Linked DNA regions of Aggregicoccus sp. 17bor-14. The protein of the gene in region 1 interacts with the protein of each later gene in a pairwise test. Links are inferred from orthologs where the notes say so. Each region holds a gene or a part of one and is shown on either strand. Other genes may lie near its edges.

Evidence for each region.
Region 2: the proteins of ftsZ (region 1) and rlmN interact in binary tests that used the Escherichia coli proteins (3 or more experiments, as listed by UniProt). The link is inferred for Aggregicoccus sp. 17bor-14 from one-to-one orthologs.

Annotation. Positions count from the first base shown.
Region 1 is NZ_VJZZ01000009.1:195,953-205,886, forward strand. The notes cover bases 1,120-3,974. They hold ftsZ (cell division protein FtsZ), read left to right. Parts: upstream 1,120-1,862; coding sequence 1,863-3,086; downstream 3,087-3,974. Other genes in these bases: ftsA (cell division protein FtsA), read left to right, coding at 1,120-1,685; FGE12_RS18630 (hypothetical protein), read right to left, coding at 3,103-3,510; FGE12_RS18635 (acetyl/propionyl/methylcrotonyl-CoA carboxylase subunit alpha), read left to right, coding at 3,700-3,974. Outside these bases: FGE12_RS18615 (cell division protein FtsQ/DivIB), read left to right, coding at 1-396; more of ftsA, read left to right, coding at 450-1,119; more of FGE12_RS18635, read left to right, coding at 3,975-5,058; FGE12_RS18640 (biotin/lipoyl-binding carrier protein), read left to right, coding at 5,110-5,322; FGE12_RS18645 (enoyl-CoA hydratase/isomerase family protein), read left to right, coding at 5,336-6,124; FGE12_RS18650 (response regulator), read right to left, coding at 6,140-6,733; FGE12_RS18655 (FHA domain-containing protein), read right to left, coding at 6,800-8,422; FGE12_RS18660 (glycosyltransferase family 39 protein), read left to right, coding at 8,580-9,934. UniProt on the Escherichia coli protein: Essential cell division protein that forms a contractile ring structure (Z ring) at the future cell division site. The regulation of the ring assembly controls the timing and the location of cell division.
Region 2 is NZ_VJZZ01000008.1:32,770-39,735, forward strand. The notes cover bases 1-2,903. They hold rlmN (23S rRNA (adenine(2503)-C(2))-methyltransferase RlmN), read right to left. Parts: upstream 2,077-2,903; coding sequence 925-2,076; downstream 1-924. Other genes in these bases: rimM (ribosome maturation factor RimM), read right to left, coding at 1-284; FGE12_RS16240 (KH domain-containing protein), read right to left, coding at 281-589; rpsP (30S ribosomal protein S16), read right to left, coding at 611-865; ndk (nucleoside-diphosphate kinase), read right to left, coding at 2,238-2,675; sucD (succinate--CoA ligase subunit alpha), read right to left, coding at 2,713-2,903. In the rest of the region: more of sucD, read right to left, coding at 2,904-3,609; sucC (ADP-forming succinate--CoA ligase subunit beta), read right to left, coding at 3,657-4,826; sdhB (succinate dehydrogenase iron-sulfur subunit), read right to left, coding at 5,019-5,822; sdhA (succinate dehydrogenase flavoprotein subunit), read right to left, coding at 5,853-6,966.

The DNA.
Region 1 (9,934 bases):
GACGCGCTGGACCTGCCGCTGGTGACGGGCGTGGACCGCGAGGCGTACGTGGCGGACGAGGCGCACACCCGCGCGCGCTTCCGCCAGGCGCTCGAGGTGGCGCGCGCGTACGCGGCGGCTTCCCCCTCGCGCCGCGAGCGCCTGAGCGAGGTGCGCCTCACCGGCGACGCGCTCACGCTGGTGAGCGCCACGGGGCAGGAGGTGCCGCTGGGGGAGGGGATGGAGGCGGAGCAGCTCGCGCAGAAGCTCGCGCGGCTGGAGAAGGTGCGCGGGGAGCTCGCGGAGCGCGGGCTCTCGGCCGAGGTCATCCACCTGGACAACCGGGCGCGTCCCGGCTGGGTGGCGGTGAAGCTTTCCGGTGCCGGCTCCGAGAGGACCGGGACCGCGACGCAGTAAGCAATGGGACGCCCCCGGTCCGCGAGAGCGCGGGGGCGCTGGGAGGGAAGTCCATGGCGAAGCAGAAGTCCGGGGAGATCATCGTCGGCCTCGACATCGGGACCACGAAGATCTGCGCCATCGTCGGTGAGCTCACCGACAGCGGCATCGACATCATCGGCATCGGCACGCACCCGTCGAAGGGGCTGCGCAAGGGCGTGGTCGTCAACATCGAGGCGACCGTGGCCTCCATCCGCCGCGCGGTGGAGGAGGCGGAGCTCATGGCGGGCGCCGAGATCTCCCACGTGTACACCGGCATCGCCGGCGGCCACATCAAGGGCTTCAACTCGCAGGGCATCGTGGCGGTGAAGGAGAAGGAGGTGCGCGAGGCGGACATCGCGCGCGTCATCGACGCCGCCAAGGCCGTGGCCATCCCGCTGGACCGGGAGGTCATCCACGTGCTGCCCCAGGAGTTCATCATCGACGACCAGGGCGGCATCAAGGAGCCGCTCGGGATGGCGGGCGTGCGCCTGGAGGCCAAGGTGCACATCGTCACGGGCGCGGTGAGCAGCGCGCAGAACATCGTGAAGTGCGCGAACCGCACCGGCCTGAACGTCAGCGACATCGTGCTGCAGCCGCTCGCGTCGGCGGAGGCCGTGCTCGGCGAGGACGAGAAGGAGCTGGGCGTGTGCCTCGTGGACATCGGCGGGGGCACCACCGACATCGCCATCTTCTCCGGCGGCTCCATCGTGCACACCGCGGTCATCGCGCTGGGCGGCAACAACCTCACCAGCGACATCGCCATCGGGCTGCGCACGCCCGCGCACGAGGCGGAGCGCATCAAGCAGAAGTACGGCTGCGCGCTCGCCTCCATGGTGAACAAGGACGAGACCCTGGAGGTGCCCAGCGTGGGCGGCCGCCAGCCGCGCGTGCTCGGCCGGCAGATCCTCTGCGAGATCCTCGAGCCTCGCGTGGAGGAGATCTTCCAGCTGGTGCACCGCGAGATCCAGAAGTGCGGCTACGAGGACCTGCTCGCCTCGGGCGTGGTCATCACCGGCGGCAGCACGCTGCTCGCCGGCATGCCGGAGCTGGCCGAGGAGGTCATCGGCCTGCCGGTGCGCCGCGGCATGCCGCGCGGCATCGGCGGCCTGGTGGACGTGGTGAAGAGCCCCATGTACGCGACCGGCGTGGGCCTGGTGGTGTACGGCGCCAAGCACCTGGACCGCCGCATGTTCCGCATCCGCGAGGACGGCAACGCGTACAAGAAGGTGAAGAACCGCATGCGCGAGTGGCTCGAAGAGATCTTCTAGCCCTGCGCAGTGCTTGAACGACCCCCTCTGGCGTTGTCAACGGCCAAAGGGGGTCTTTCTATCCCTGCGATGCTACAGGGCCGTAGCGGAAAACTTGCCAAAGATCCCGTCCTGTTGATGATGGCGGCCTCAGTAGCAGGGGGGCGGCAGCGCGCGACCTGCCGTTGAAAGGGACCCATGGACCATTTCGAGCAGAGCAAGCAGGCCGCGAAGATCCGCGTGGTGGGCGCCGGCGGTGCCGGGTGCAACGCCGTCAACACGATGATCTCGGCGAAGCTGGACCGGGTGGACTTCATCGCCGCCAACACCGATGTGCAGGCGCTCGCCGCGAGCAAGGCGCCCACGCGGATCCAGCTGGGCCAGATGCTCACCAAGGGCCTGGGCGCGGGCGCGAACCCCGAGATGGGCCGCGAGGCAGCGCTCGAGAGCCGGGAGCAGATTGCGCAGCTGCTCGAGGGCGCGGACATGGTGTTCGTCACCGCCGGCATGGGCGGCGGCACGGGCACCGGCGCAGCCCCCATCATCGCGGACATCGCCAAGAGCCTGGGCGCGCTCACCGTGGGCGTCGTCACCAAGCCCTTCCTCTTCGAGGGCAACCGCCGCCGCAAGCAGGCCGAGCAGGGGCTCATCGAGCTCAAGGCCGCGGTGGACACGCTCATCACCATCCCCAACCAGCGGCTGCTCACCCTGAGCAACGAGCCGATGCCGCTGCTGGAGACCTTCAAGCGCGCGGACGAGGTGCTGCTCAACGCCGTGCAGGGCATCTCCGACCTCATCCAGTACCACGGCTACATCAACGTGGACTTCGCGGACGTGAAGACCATCATGAGCGACAAGGGGCTCGCGCTGATGGGTACGGGCCGCGCGGCCGGCGCCCAGCGCGCGCTCAACGCCATGCAGCAGGCCATCAGCAGCCCGCTGCTCGAGGACGTGACCATCGACGGCGCCACCGGCCTGCTCATCAACATCACGGGCGGCCGCGACATGACCCTGCAGGAGGTCAACGAGGCGCTCACGCTGGTGCACGACGCCGCGGACAACGAGGCCGAGATCATCTTCGGCTCGCTCATCGACGAGACCATCCAGGACGAGGTGAAGATCACCATCATCGCCACCGGCTTCGTGCAGCGCGAGGCGAAGAGCCGCATCGTGCAGCCGGTGATGCAGGCGCCGCTCATCGCGCGCCCCGCGCCTGCGGTGCTCAGCGCCGCGCGCGAGGAGGTGGCGAGCCTGGTCCCCGCGAAGAGTGGCTCGCGCAGCCTCAGCGCCGCGGATGCGGGCAAGGCCGCGGTGGCCACCGCGCGCACCGCCGTGGTGAAGGACCCGGCGCTGCCCCTGGACGAGGATCAGTTCGACATCCCCACCTTCCTGCGCCGCCAGGGCCAGACGGAGATGCCGTAGGCGCAGGGAAGGGGCGCTAGCGGGCCGGCAGCCGGCTCACGCTGGCGCCGGTGCCCAGCGGGCGGCCCGAGAGGGCGTCCGCGCGGGCGAGCAGCACGTCCACCTCGCGGTAGAGCGCCTCCACCCGCTCGGGCAGGCGCGGGGCGGGAAGCGCCCCGTCCCCTGCCAGCTCCTCCAGCCGGGCGCGCGCGCGCTGCAGCAGCTGGTAGGCGCGCAGGAGGCTGCGCCCGGAGCGCGCGCCCTGGGGCGTGAAGAGGGTGCCCTCGCCGTAGAGCGCCTCCACGGCCGCGCGGTTGCTCTGCACCCGGTCCGCGAGGCGGGCCCGGTACAGCTCCAGGCGGCGCTCCAGCCGCACGCCGCGCAGGCTCACCACCGTGCCGCGGGGTGCGCTCGCGCTGTCCTGCTCTCGGGGAGGGAGGCTCACGGGGATCAAGCTACGTCAGCCTCCTGACGTGCCGCAACCCTCACACGCGTCCGGAGCCGGTAAATCGGCCTCGCAGCGTTCGGCGCTACAACCCTGGTGCGCACAGGTGCGCTTCTCGCCTTGTCAGGTGCGGGGGTGGGGTTTAGGTTGCGCCGCCTCTTTCCGGGGGCCCAGGGAGGGCTGGCGCACATGTTCAAGAAGCTGCTCATCGCGAACCGCGGGGAGATCTCCCGCCGCATCGGCGCAGTCGCGCGCGGCATGGGACTGAAGACCGTGGCCGTCTACTCGGACGCGGACGCGGACCTGCCCTTCGTCAAGGAGGCGGACGAGGCGGTGCGCATCGGGCCCGCCCCGGCGAAGGACAGCTACCTCAACGTGGCGGCCATCCTGGACGCGGCGCGCCAGACGGGCGCGGACGCGGTGCACCCGGGCTACGGCTTCCTCTCGGAGAACGCCGAGTTCGCCCAGGCCTGCACGGCGGCCGGCATCACCTTCGTGGGGCCGCCTCCCGAGTCGATGCTGCGCATGAAGGACAAGAGCCAGGCGCGCAAGCTGGTGCAGGCGGCCGGGGTGCCGGTGGTGCCCGGCAGCCGGGACGTGGTGCCGGACGTGGCGAGCGCGCTCGCCGAGGCCGAGCGCATCGGCTACCCGGTGCTGTGCAAGGCGGCGGGCGGCGGCGGCGGCATCGGCATGGCGGCGGCGAAGGACCCCGCGGAGCTGGAGAAGGTGTTCCGCCAGTGCACCGACCGCGCGAAGGCCGCCTTCGGCCGCGAGGGCGTGTACCTGGAGCGCTACTTCCCGGCGCCGCGCCACATCGAGGTGCAGATCCTCGGCGACCACCACGGCCACCTCATCCACGGCCTGGAGCGCGAGTGCTCCATCCAGCGCCGCCACCAGAAGGTGGTGGAGGAGGCCCCGTCTCCGCTCTTCGCCGGCGGCCTCCACGCGGACGTGGCCCAGCGCATGTTCGCGGCCGCGGTGGCCGCGGCCAAGGCCTTCGGCTACGCGAACGCGGGCACGGTGGAGTTCCTGTACTCGGACGGCGAGTTCTACTTCATCGAGATGAACGCCCGCCTGCAGGTGGAGCACCCGGTGACGGAGCTCACCACGGGGTTGGATCTCATCGGCTGGCAGCTGCGAATCGCCTCGGGGGAGAAGCTCACCGTGCGCCAGGAGGACGTGAAGCGCCGGGGCGCCGCGCTCGAGTTCCGCATCTACGCGGAGGACCCGGTGAAGTTCTTCCCGTCCCCCGGCCCCCTCAAGGTCTACCAGCCGCCCACGGGCGAGGGCGTGCGCCTGGACTCGGGCTACGCCGAGGGCAACACCGTCACCCCGAACTACGATCCGATGATCGCCAAGCTGATCATCTCCGGGGCCACGCGCGAGGAGGCGATCGCGCGGGCGAAGACGGCCCTCGAGAACTTCCGCATCGAGGGCATCAAGACGAACATCCCCCTGCACCTGCGCATCGTGCAGGACCCGGCGTTCGCCGCAGGCCAGCTGGACACGCGCTTCCTCGAGAACCACGCGAAGCCGCCGAAGCCCTAGAGTCGTTCCACAGCAGTCGCGAGAGAGCAGCACCCCAGGAGGCAACAGCGTATGGCGGACGTGGCGGCGCACATCACCGGGACGGTGTGGAAGATCGAGGTCAAGGTCGGCCAGCAGGTCTCCGAGGGCGAGACCCTGGTCATCCTCGAGTCCATGAAGATGGAGATGCCGGTGGAGGCCACCGAGGCCGGCACCGTGAAGGAGATCCGCTGCAAGGAGGCGCAGGCGGTGAACGAGGGCGACGTGCTGGTGGTGCTCGGCTAGAGGCACGACGCGCGTGCACCCCTCCGCCGCCCCGCTGGGCATCGAGGACCGGCCGGACGGCGTGCGGGTGCTCACGCTCGCGCGCCCCAGCCGCCGCAACGCGCTCGACGACGCGCTGGTGGCCGCGCTGCACGCGGCGCTCGCCCCCGAGGCCTGCGCAGGCGTGCGGGCGCTGCTCCTGCGCGGCCACGGTGGCACCTTCTGCTCGGGCTACGATCTCACCGGCCTGGGCCCGCCGGCCCCCGGCGGGAGCCTCCCGGACGACGCGCTGATGGCGCTGCTCGCGCGGCTCGAGTCCCACCCGGTGCCCAGCGTGGCGCTGGTGGAGGGGGCGGCCTTCGGCGCGGGCTTCGACCTCGCCGCCGCCTGCGACTTCCGCGTGGGGACGCAGAGCGCGCTCTTCAGCATGCCCCCGGCGCGCCTGGGCGTCGTGTACTCGGCGGACGGCATCGCGCGGGTGTCGCGCCTGGTGGGCCCGGCGCGCGCCAAGCTGCTGTTCCTCACCGGGCGAAAGCTCGAGGGCGCTGCGGCGCTCGCGTGGGGCCTGCTCGACGAGTGCCACCCGGAGGCGGCGGGCGCGGAAGGGGCCGCGCTCGCGCTCTGCGAGGCGATTGCCGCCGGAGCGCCCCTGGCCATCTCGGGGATGAAGGAGACCTTCCGGCGGCTCGCCCGCGCGCCGCTCACCCCCGAGGAGGCCGGGCACCTGCGGCAGCTGCGCGCCGAGGCCTTCGCGAGCGAGGACGCGCGCGAGGGGAGGGCGGCGTTCCTGGAGAAGCGCCGCCCCCGGTTCACCGGTCGCTAAGCTGCGCGCCGCGCGCTACGCGCCGCCGAACAGGTCGCCCATCTTGATCTGCAGGGCGCTCGCGATCTTGTAGAGCGAGGAGATGGAGGCCGAGGACTCCGCGCGCTCGATCTGCGAGAGCAAGCTGACCGAGAGCCCGGTGCGCCGCGCCAGCTGCTTGAGCGTGAGCTCCTGGGTCTTGCGCGCCTCGCGGATGGTGCGCCCGATGGCCCGGTGCAGGTCCGCCTCGGGGTCCTGGCTGAGCCCCTTCTTGGAGAGCGCGGAGCGCACGGCCGCCAGGAACTGCTCCGGCTCCATGGGCTTCTTCACGTAGTCGCTCGCCTGCGCCTTGAGGCTGGCCACGGCGGTGTCCACGTTGGGGTAGGCGGTGGCCACGATGACGGCGACGTCCGAGTCGATCTTGCGGATCTGCTCGAGCACCTCGGTGCCGGACATCTGCGGCATCATCATGTCCAGCACCACGAGGTGGTAGTCCGCCGCGCGGAGCATCTCCACCGTCTTGGTGGGGTCCGTGGTGGTCGCGACCTCGTAGCCCTCGCGGGTCAGCACCAGCTTCAGGTAGTCGCAGTTGTCCTGCTCATCGTCGACTACCAGGATCCGAATCTGCACAAGTCCTCCTTAACCGGGAAATCGGTTCCAGTCGGAACCGATCCAGTGCTGGCGGACGTTACAGTATCACTGTGCCTGGGACCGAGCTTTTTCGTACTCTTCGAGGTGGCGGCGCACCGCCTCGGCCTTGGGGTGGTCCGGCGCGAGCTCGAGGAAGCGCCGGTAGTGGTAGGCGCCCTTCTCCAGCTGCTTCAGGTTCGCGTAGGTGGTCCCCAGCATCATGTGGCAGCTGGCGAAGGCCGCGTCCGCCGCGAGGCACTTGCGGAAGAAGACCTCCGCCTCCTTGAACTGCTTCTTCTTGAAGAGCTGGAAGCCGTCCTCGTAGAGCGCCTGGGCGCCGCTCGCGGGCGCCGCGGCAGGCGCGGGGGCTGCGGCAGGCGCCGCCGGGCGCGGGGCCGCGCGGGCGGGCGCGGCAGCCTTGGCGACGGGCGCCTTGGCCACCGGCGCAGGCTCGGCGGGGGCGGCGGGCGCGGGCCGGAGGGCCTGCGCGGCCTGGGCGCTGAGCGCCGCGAGCTCGCCGGCGTAGGCCTGGGTGCCTGCACTGCGGGTGAGCAGGGCCTGGGCGGCGGCCGGGCGGCCCGCCTCGAGCTCCTTCTGGGCCGCGAGCAGCTGCCGCTTCACGGCGAGCTCCGCGCGCGCGCTGTCCAGCAGCCCCTGCACCTCGGGCAGCGGGGCGCCGCTGGCATCGTGCAGGGACTCGAGCAGGTCCACCGCCTGCTCGAACTGGCGCTCGCCGATGGCCGCGCGTGCCGCCGCGAGCCGCTGGGCGGGGGCCGCCGGGGCCGGGGACTCGGGGGAGGCCGCGCTGCCCACGGCCGCGGGGGCCGCCGGGTGCACGCGCCCGCGCAGGAGGTAGGCGCCGGCGCCGAGCACGAGCAGCGCGCCCGCCGCGGCGGCGAGCAGGCCCGCGCGCCCGCGCTGCGGCGCGGCGGCCGGAGCCCCGGGCGCGCAGAAGCGCAGCTTCACGTGGCCGAGCTCCAGCACGTCGCCGGGGGTGAGGGGCGCCTGCGCGTAGCGCTCGCCATTCACCGTGAGGCCGTTGGCCGACTGCAGGTCGATGACCCGCCAGGCGCCGCCCTCCTCGCGCACCAGCTTCGCGTGGGTGCGCGAGAGCGAGCGGTGGTCGATGGCGATGTCGTTGTCGTCGGTGCGGCCGATCCGCATCTCGGTGCGGATGAGGCTGAACTCGCGCGGCTCCGAGGCGGAAGCGGGGGCGTCCACCAGCACGAGCCGGGGGGCCTCGGCGGGCTCGATGGACTCCACGCGCCGCGGGCGCGCCGCGGCCTCCACCTGCTCGCGGCTGATGATGGCGGTGGCCTGGTGGCGCGCGTCCGCCGCGTCCGCCTCCTGCGCGCCGTCTCCGGCCTGGGCCTGGGGCGGGGGCAGCGGCTGCAGCGAGCCCTCGTGCTGCAGCGCGAGCTCGTAGTCGCCGATCTGCAGCAGGTCGCCGTGCTGCACCGGCACCTGGCCCTCGATGCGCTCGCCGTTGAGGCGGATGCCGTTGTAGCTGCCGAGGTCCTCCACCAGCACCTGCTCCTGCTGGCGCAGCAGGCGCGCGTGGCGGCGCGACACGTTGCGCTCGGTCAGCCGGATGGTGTTGCCCTCCTGCCGGCCGATGGTGAGCTCCTCGCGCACGAAGGGGACCACGGTCTTGCGCCCTTCGTCGTCTTCGATGATGAGCTTGAGCACGGTAGGGGTGTCCTGTGGGCCCCAGGTATAGCAAACGCGGCCCGCCCAGGGGGAGCCCCGGGACACGGGCGGTTCTTCCACGTCGACCGGCTGGGGGTGGGGGGCTATAAGCGCGCGCGGGCGTCCCGGCGGGCGCTCAACGGAGGCGTTCCGGTCCGTGGCGAGCACCGAGGCAGCGGGCGTGGAGAGGCAGCAACCGCAGACCTTCACCGAGGGCGTGCTGGGGCCGGCGTACGACCGCGGCGCCTGGGCCGCTCGCTGGCGGGCGCTCTCCGCGCCGGCGCGCGTGGCGTGGGCCACCGGCCTCTTCGCCGCGCTGCTCTTCGTGCCGTACCTCGGTGCGGTGGGGCTGTGGGACCCCTGGGAGACGCACTACGGCGAGGTGGCGCGCCAGATGGTGCACCGCGGCGACTACCTCTACCCCTGGTACGAGACCTCCTGGTTCTTCTCCAAGCCGCCGCTCACCATGTGGATGCAGGCGCTCGGCATGCAGGTGGTGGGCACGCTGCGCACGGAGGGCGCGCTCGGGCTGTACACCGAGTGGGGGATGCGCCTGCCGTTCGCGCTCCTGAGCATCGCGGCGGTGAGCCTGCTCTCGTACGCGCTGGCGCGGCTGGTGAGCGCACGCGCGGGGCTCGCGGCGGGCTTCGTGCTCTCCACCATGCCCCTGTGGTTCCTGCTCACGCGCCAGGCGGTGACGGACCTGCCCTTCGTGGCCACGCTGGTGTGCGCGATGGCGTGCGCGCTGGTGGGGCAGCTGGACGAGACCACGCGCCACCGCAGCGGCTGGTGGTACGCCTTCTACGTCTTCTGCGGCCTGTCCACGCTGGCCAAGGGCCTGCTGGGCGTGGGCCTGCCGGCGATCATCCTGCTCGTCTACGCGGCGCTCGCGGTCATCCCCTGGAGCGGCGAGTCCCTGCAGGCGCACCTGCGCTGGCTGCTGGAGCGCGGCTACCGCGCCGAGGTGAAGTGCGGGCAGCGCCCGATGCCGGTGCTCTGGGAGCAGCTCTCGCGCATGCGCCTGGGGCCCGGGGTGCTGGTGTTCCTCGGGGTGGCGGGGCCCTGGTACCTCGCGCTCACGCTCTTCGACGGCGTGGACGACGAGGGCAAGGTGTTCTGGTACCGCTTCTTCATCCACGATCACCTCAACCGCCTCACCGCGGGCGTGCACACCACCACGCCGGGCGGCTCGTTCACCTACTTCATCGAGCAGGGCGGCTACGCCATCTTCCCCTGGGTGGCGGCGCTGCCCGGCGCGCTCGCGCTGGCGGGCCGGGTGCGGCTGCGCGGCGGGACGCGGGCGGACCACGTGGCGCTGATCGCCGCGGTGTGGGCGGGCTTCACCTTCTTCCTGATGACCTCGAGCGCCACCAAGTTCCACCACTACGTGTTCCCGCTGGTGCCGGCGCTGGCGCTGCTCATCGCGCTCTTCGTGGACCGGCTGTGGGAGGAGGGCATCGGGCCGCACGGCCTGAGCGTGCTGCTGGGGCTGGTGCTCTTCTGCGTGGTGGG
Region 2 (6,966 bases), on another replicon or contig:
TCCAGGTCCTCGCGGAACGCGAGCACGCTGGCACCCACCAGGGCCTCGGCGTCGCTGCGCCCCTGCACCGCCTCGAAGGAGACCAGGGTCTCCTTGGAGGCGCCGCGCACGCTCTCGATGGCCAGCACGCGCTCGGGGCCCACGCGCGGGCGCACCAGCACGCGCGGCACGTAGTCGAGCGCATCCGAGGCGGGGTCGAAGGTGCGCACCGCCACCTCTCCCTGCAGGCCGTGCGCGCGGGCCACGTAGCCCAGCGCGAGGTGCGGCGCCGGCGTGCGGCTCACGAGCCTGAATCCGAGCCCGGACCCGGGGACGGCGGCGAGCCCGGAGCAGCACCGGGAGCCCCGCCGGGGCGCCGGTCGTCCGCGATCTCCAGCCGCACCTTCTGCCCGTCCTTCTGGGCCGCGGCGCCGAGCAGCGTCCGGAGGGCGCCCACGGTGCGCCCATCACGGCCGATGACCTTGCCGATGTCCTCGGGGGCCACCCGCAGCTCATAGAGCCGGGCACCCTCCACGTCGGACACACGGAGGCTCACCTGGTCGGGTTTGTCGACCAGGGCCTGCGCCAGGTAGGTGAGAAGCCTCTCCACGTCCGGAAGTCCGGGCGGGAGTTAGGCCGGGGTCTGCGTCTTCGGCGTGCGCTTGATGAGGTCCGCCACCGTCTCGGAGGGGGTCGCGCCCGTCTTGAGCCAGTACTCGAGGCGGTCGTAGTCGAACTCCACCTTCGCGGGGGTCTGGTTCGGGTCGTACGCACCGACCGCCTCGATGAACTTACCGTCGCGGGGGTTGCGCGAGTCGGTCGCAACCACGTGGTAGTACGGCATCTTCTTGGCGCCCGCGCGGGCAAGACGGAGAACAACGGCCATGGTCTGCTCCAACCAGTTGGGGAAAGGGGCAGCGTCCATATTCGGCGCCGCCCGGATTGTCAAGTAACAACGGGTGCTTGGGTCTGTGCTGTGGGGCTCTGATCACCCCGGTTGGCCAGCTGCCCGCAGGCGCCGGCAATGTCTCGGCCCCGGTTGCGGCGGATGTAGGCCGCCACGTGGCCGTCGGAGAGGATGGCGCGGAACTCCTCGGCGCGCTGCTCCGGGGTGCTCTCGAAGGGCTGCCCGTCCACGCCCAGGCCGGGGTTCGCGTTGTACGGGATGAGGTTCACCTTCGCCGGGATGCCTGCGAGCAGCTTCACCAGCCGGTGCGCGTCCTCGTCCGCGTCGTTGAAGCCCTTGATGAGCACGTACTCGAAGGTGATGCGCCGGCCCTGGCGCAGGGGGAACTTGCGGCAGGCGTCCATGAGCGCCGCGATGTTCCACTTGCGGTTGACCGGCATGCTCTTGCTGCGCTGCTCGTCGGTGCTCGCGTTGAGGCTGATGGCGAGCTTCACGTCCGTCTCGGCGCCGAAGCGCTCGATCATCGGCACCAGGCCCACCGTGCTCACGGTGATGTGCCGGTGGCTGAAGTTCGGCCCCTCCTTGTGCTTCAGGATGGAGAGCGCCGTCTTGAGGTTCTCGAAGTTGTGCAGGGGCTCGCCCATGCCCATGAAGACGAGGTTCGAGAGGGGGCGGAAGGTCTCGTGCCCCTCCTCCTCGCGCACCGCGCGGTTCACCGCGTGCACCTGGGCGACGATCTCGCCAGCCGTCAGGTTGCGCTTGAGCCCCATGGTGCCCGTCATGCAGAAGGTGCACGCCATCGCGCAGCCCACCTGCGTGCTCACGCACAGGGTGCGCCGGTCCTCCGAGGGCATGTACACGCTCTCGATGTAGCGCCCGTCGTGCGTCTTGAAGCGGAACTTGATGGTGCCGTCCACGCTGCGCTGCTCGAGGTCCTTCACGAGCGGGGCAATCTGCGCGTGCTCCTTGAGCTTCTCGCGCAGCACCTTGGACAGGTCCGTCATCTCCTCGAAGCTCACCGCCCCGCGCTGGTGCATCCAGCGGAACAGCTGCGCCGCGCGGAAGGGACGCTCGCCCAGCTCCTCGGTGAGGTAGCGGGTGAGCGCCTCGAGCGAGAGCGCAGACACGTCCACCCGCTTGGCCGGCGGCGGGGCGGGGATGGGCGTGGTGTCAGGAAGGGTGAGCGACATCGCGGGAGTCTTAACGGCGAGGTGACGGAGAGGCTTCCCACAGCGGGAGGCGGGCGTCAAAGCCCCCTGCCCTCCGCGCACTGAAACGGCGGCGGCCCGGCCTCTGCCCCCCGCCTGGCGGGGAGCGGAGCGGCCGGGCCGCGCAGGCCGGAGGGACGGGCCTACTTCTGGACCGTGTAGGTCTGGATCTCGGTCTCGCGGAAGAAGTACGCGACCTCGATCTTCGCGTTCTCCAGGCTGTCCGAGCCGTGCACGGTGTTCTTGTCGATGCTGGTGGCGAAGTCCTTGCGGATGGTGCCGGGGGCGGCGTTCGCAGGGTTGGTCGCGCCCATGATGTCGCGGTTCTTGAGCACCGCGCCCTCGCCCTCGAGCACCATGAGGACCACGGGGCCGGAGATCATGAAGGACACCAGGTCCTTGAAGAAGGGGCGCTCCTTGTGCACCGCGTAGAAGCCCTCGGCCTCCTTCTGCGAGAGCTGCTGCAGGCGGATGGCAACGGGCTTGAGACCCTTCTCCTCGAAGCGGGAGATGATCTTGCCGATGACGCCCTTCTCGAGACCGTCCGGCTTGATGATCGACAGCGTGCGCTCAATGGCCATGTTCGTGTGGCTCCTGTGTAGTGGGTGGTGAAGTGACTTAGCGGCGCTTCGCGGGGCCGCGCTTCACGGCCTCCTGCAGGGTGGTCCCGAGCTCGGTGGGGCTCGCGGCCATCACCACGCCCGCGGCCTCCATCGCCTTGATCTTCTCGGCGGCGGTGCCCTTGCCGCCCGAGATGATGGCGCCCGCGTGGCCCATGCGCTTGCCCGGAGGGGCGCTGCCACCGGCGATGAAGCCCGCCACCGGCTTGGTGAACTCCTTCGCGATGTACTCGGCGCCCGCCTCCTCCGCGCTGCCGCCGATCTCGCCGATCATGATGACCGCGTCGGTCTCGGGGTCCGCGTTGAAGAGCTTGAGCACGTCCACGAAGTCGGTGCCGTTCACCGGGTCACCGCCGATGCCCACCGCGGTGGACTGGCCGAGCCCCAGCTGCGTGAGCTGGTACACCGCCTCGTAGGTGAGCGTGCCGGAGCGGCTCACCACGCCGATGCGGCCCGGCTTGTGGATGAAGCCCGGCATGATGCCGATCTTGCACTTGGCGCCGGGGGTGATGACGCCGGGGCAGTTGGGGCCCACCAGGCGCACGTTCTTGCCGGCGAGGTAGCGCTTCGCGCGCACCATGTCGTTCACCGGGATGCCCTCGGTGATGGTGATGATCAGGGACACGCCCGCGTCGGCGGCCTCCATGATCGAGTCCGCGGCGAAGGCCGGGGGCACGAAGATGCAGCTGGTGTTGGCGCCGGTCTGCTTCACCGCCTCGCTGACGGTGTTGAAGACGGGGACCTTGTTCTCGAAGGTGGTGCCGCCCTTGCCGGGGGTCATGCCGGCCACGATCTTCGTGCCGTACTCCAGCATCTGCTTCGCGTGGAAGGAGCCGGCCGAGCCCGTGATGCCGTGGACGATGACCTTGGTGTCTTGGTTGACGAGGATGCTCATGGTCTACCTGGGGTGAGTCGAAAGGGTTGGGAAGGGAGCGCGGGCGATTACTTCGAGCCCTTGACCGCGGCCACGGCCTTCTCGGCCGCCTGGCGCAGGTTGTCCGCGGGGGTGATGGCGAGGCCGGAGTTGCTCAGCAGCGCCTTGCCCTCCTTCACGTTCGTGCCCTCGAGCCGCACGACGAGCGGGATCTTGAGCTGCACTTCCTTCGCCGCCGCGATCACGCCCTCGGCGATCACGTCGCACTTCATGATGCCGCCGAAGATGTTGACGAGCACCGCCTTCACCGCGGGGTCCGCGAGGATGAGCTTGAAGGCCGCCGTCACCTTCTCCTTCGTCGCGCCGCCGCCCACGTCCAGGAAGTTCGCGGGCGCGCCGCCCACCAGCTTGATGGTGTCCATGGTGGCCATGGCCAGGCCCGCGCCGTTCACCATGCAGCCGATGTTGCCGTCCAGCGCGATGTACGCGAGGTCGTGCTCCTTGGCGGCCGCCTCGCGGGGGTCCTCCTCGTTGATGTCGCGGAACTCGGCCAGGTCGCGGTGGCGGTACATGGCGTTGTCGTCGAAGTCCACCTTCGCATCGAGCGCCACCACGCCGCCGTCCTTGAGGACCACGAGCGGGTTCACCTCGACGATGGAGGCGTCCGTCTCCACGTACATGCGGTAGAGCGCCGAGCAGAACTGGGTGAACTTGTTCACCGTGTTGCCGCTGAGGCCCAGGCCGAAGGCGAGCTTGCGGCCGATGAAGTCCTGGTAGCCCACCGCCGGGTCCACCGCCTCGCGGAGGATCTTCTCGGGGTGCTTCTCCGCCACCTCCTCGATGTCCATGCCGCCCTCGCTGCTGGCCATGAACGTGATGCGGCTGGTGGCGCGGTCGAGGGTGAGGCCGAGGTAGAGCTCGCGCGCGATGTCGAGGCCCTGCTCGATGTAGATCTTGCGCACCTTCTGGCCGGCGGGGCCGGTCTGGTGCGTCACGAGCTGCATGCCCATGATCTGGCCGAACAGCTCCTTGGCCTGCGCGGGGCTCTTGGCCAGCTTCACGCCGCCGCCCTTGCCGCGGCCACCGGCGTGGATCTGCGCCTTCACCACCGTGACGGCGGTGCCGAGCTGCTTCGCCGCGGCCTCGGCCTCGTCGGGCGAGCTGACGAGGATGCCGTTGGGCGTGGGGACACCGTACTTCTTGAAGAGTTCCTTGCCCTGGTACTCGTGGATCTTCATCGGGGCTCCGGGTGAATCGAGGGGGGGGCGCCGCCACGACGGAGGGGGCGCCTACGCGTGGGGCCCTCTCTCCCGCAATACGGCCCCGATGGCAAGCATCTTGAAGGCCCGCAAAGGCGAAGGCCCCGCCCCGGCGACACGCCGGAGAGCGGGGCCCTCGTTCCTCGCGGGGGACTGCAGCAGCGCGAGCGCCTAGCCCGGACCGGCCGAGGCCTTCTGCTCGCCTTCCTGGAAGAAGATGTCCTTGAAGAGCTGCTTGCTCACCTCGCGGTTCATCACCGAGATGGAGGTGGTGAGCGGGATCTCCTTCGGGCAGACCTTCACGCAGTTCTGCGCCTTGCCGCACTCCTGGATGCCGCCGGGGCCCATCAGCGCGCGCACCCGCTCCTCGGCGTTGAGCTTGCCGGTGGGATGCATGTTGAAGAGCCGCGCCTGGCTGATGGCGGCCGCGCCGATGAAGTCGTTGTCCAGCGTCACCTGGGGGCAGGCCTCGAGGCAGCTGCCGCAGGTCATGCACGTGGAGAGCACGTACATCGTGGACTGATCCTTCGGGCTCTGGCGCGGGCCCGGCCCCAGGTTGTGGGTGCCGTCCACGTTGATCCAGCCCTTCACCCGCTTGAGCGCGCCGAACATGCGCTCGCGGTCCACGGCGAGGTCGCGCACCACCGGGAACTTCTTCATCGGCTCGAGCGTGATGGGCTGCTCGAGCTTGTCGATGAGGGCCGAGCACGCCATGCGCACGCGCCCGTTGATGTTCATCGCGCAGCTGCCGCACACCTCCTCGAGGCACGCGGAGTCCCACACCACCGGCGGCACGCGCTTGCCATCGGTGGTGACGGGGTTGCGCTGGATCTCCATGAGGCAGGAGATCACGTTCGCGCCCTTCGCATACGGGATGCGGAACTCGTCGAAGCGCCCCTCCTTGCCCTCCTCCTGCCGCCAGATGCGGAAGGTCACGGTCTTGGTGGTGACGGCGCTCGCCTGTGCAGTGTCCATGGTTGGCTCTCGCTTCCTAAGAGGGGTGGCTTACGCGTACCAGCGCGGCTCGGGATCCAGGACCGGGGTCGGGATCTCGTCGTAGGTGATCTGCGGGCCGGAGACGTCGTGGCGGGCCATGGTGGTCTTCGCCCACTTCTGGTGGCGCGCCTTCCACAGCTCCATCCACGCCGGATCCTGGCGCGGGTCCTTGGTCTTGGGCTCGGGCAGCTGGAAGTCCGGCTTGTAGTGGGCGCCGCGGCTCTCGTCGCGCAGCAGCGCGCTCTTGGCGATCACCTCGCCCAGCTCGAACATGTTCCACAGCTGGTTGGTGAAGGAGAGCGAGCGGTTGGCCAGGTTGCCCGTGTCCAGCACGTTGCAGCGGCTCCAGCGCTCCTTCAGCTCGCGGATCTGCTCCACGGTCTTCTTGAGCTTCGCGTTGTAGCGAACCACCGTGCAGTTCTCGGTCATGAGCTCGCCGAGCTCCTTGGCGAGGCCGTAGGGGTTCTCCGAGCCGTTCATCTTGCGGATGCCCTCGAAGCGCTCCTTCCAGTACTTCTGCGCGCTCTGGAAGTGGCGCTCGTTGCCGTCCGTGGCGCTCTTCGCGTTGTTGTACGCGTAGGCGGCCATGGCGGGCCCGCCGATCTGGCCCGAGTAGATGCAGGAGAGCAGCGAGTTCGCACCCAGGCGGTTCGCGCCGTGGAAGGCGTAGTCCGCCTCGCCCGTGGCGTAGAGGCCCGGGATGGCGGTGGACTGGTTCTTCGGGCTGCCCACCAGCGGGGTCTGGGTCTTGCTGTCCGCCTCGAAGGAGACGTGCAGGCCGCCCATCGAGTAGTGCATGCCCGGGAAGATGACCATCGGGGTGTGGCGCGGGTCATCGCCCACGAACTTCTCGTAGATCTCCATGACGCCCTTGATCTTGGCGTCCAGGGTCTTGGCCGGGATGTGCGTGACGTCCAGGTACACGCCGTCCTTGCCGTTGATGCCCATGCCCAGCTCGCGGCACACCGCGAAGATCTCGCGGGTCGCGACGTCGCGCGGCACCAGGTTCTTGTACTTGGGGTACTTCTCCTCGAGGAAGTACCAGCGCTCGCTCTCGGGGATGTCCGCCGGCTTGCGCGGGTCCGCCTTCTTCTTGGGCACCCAGACGCGGCCGCCCTCGCCG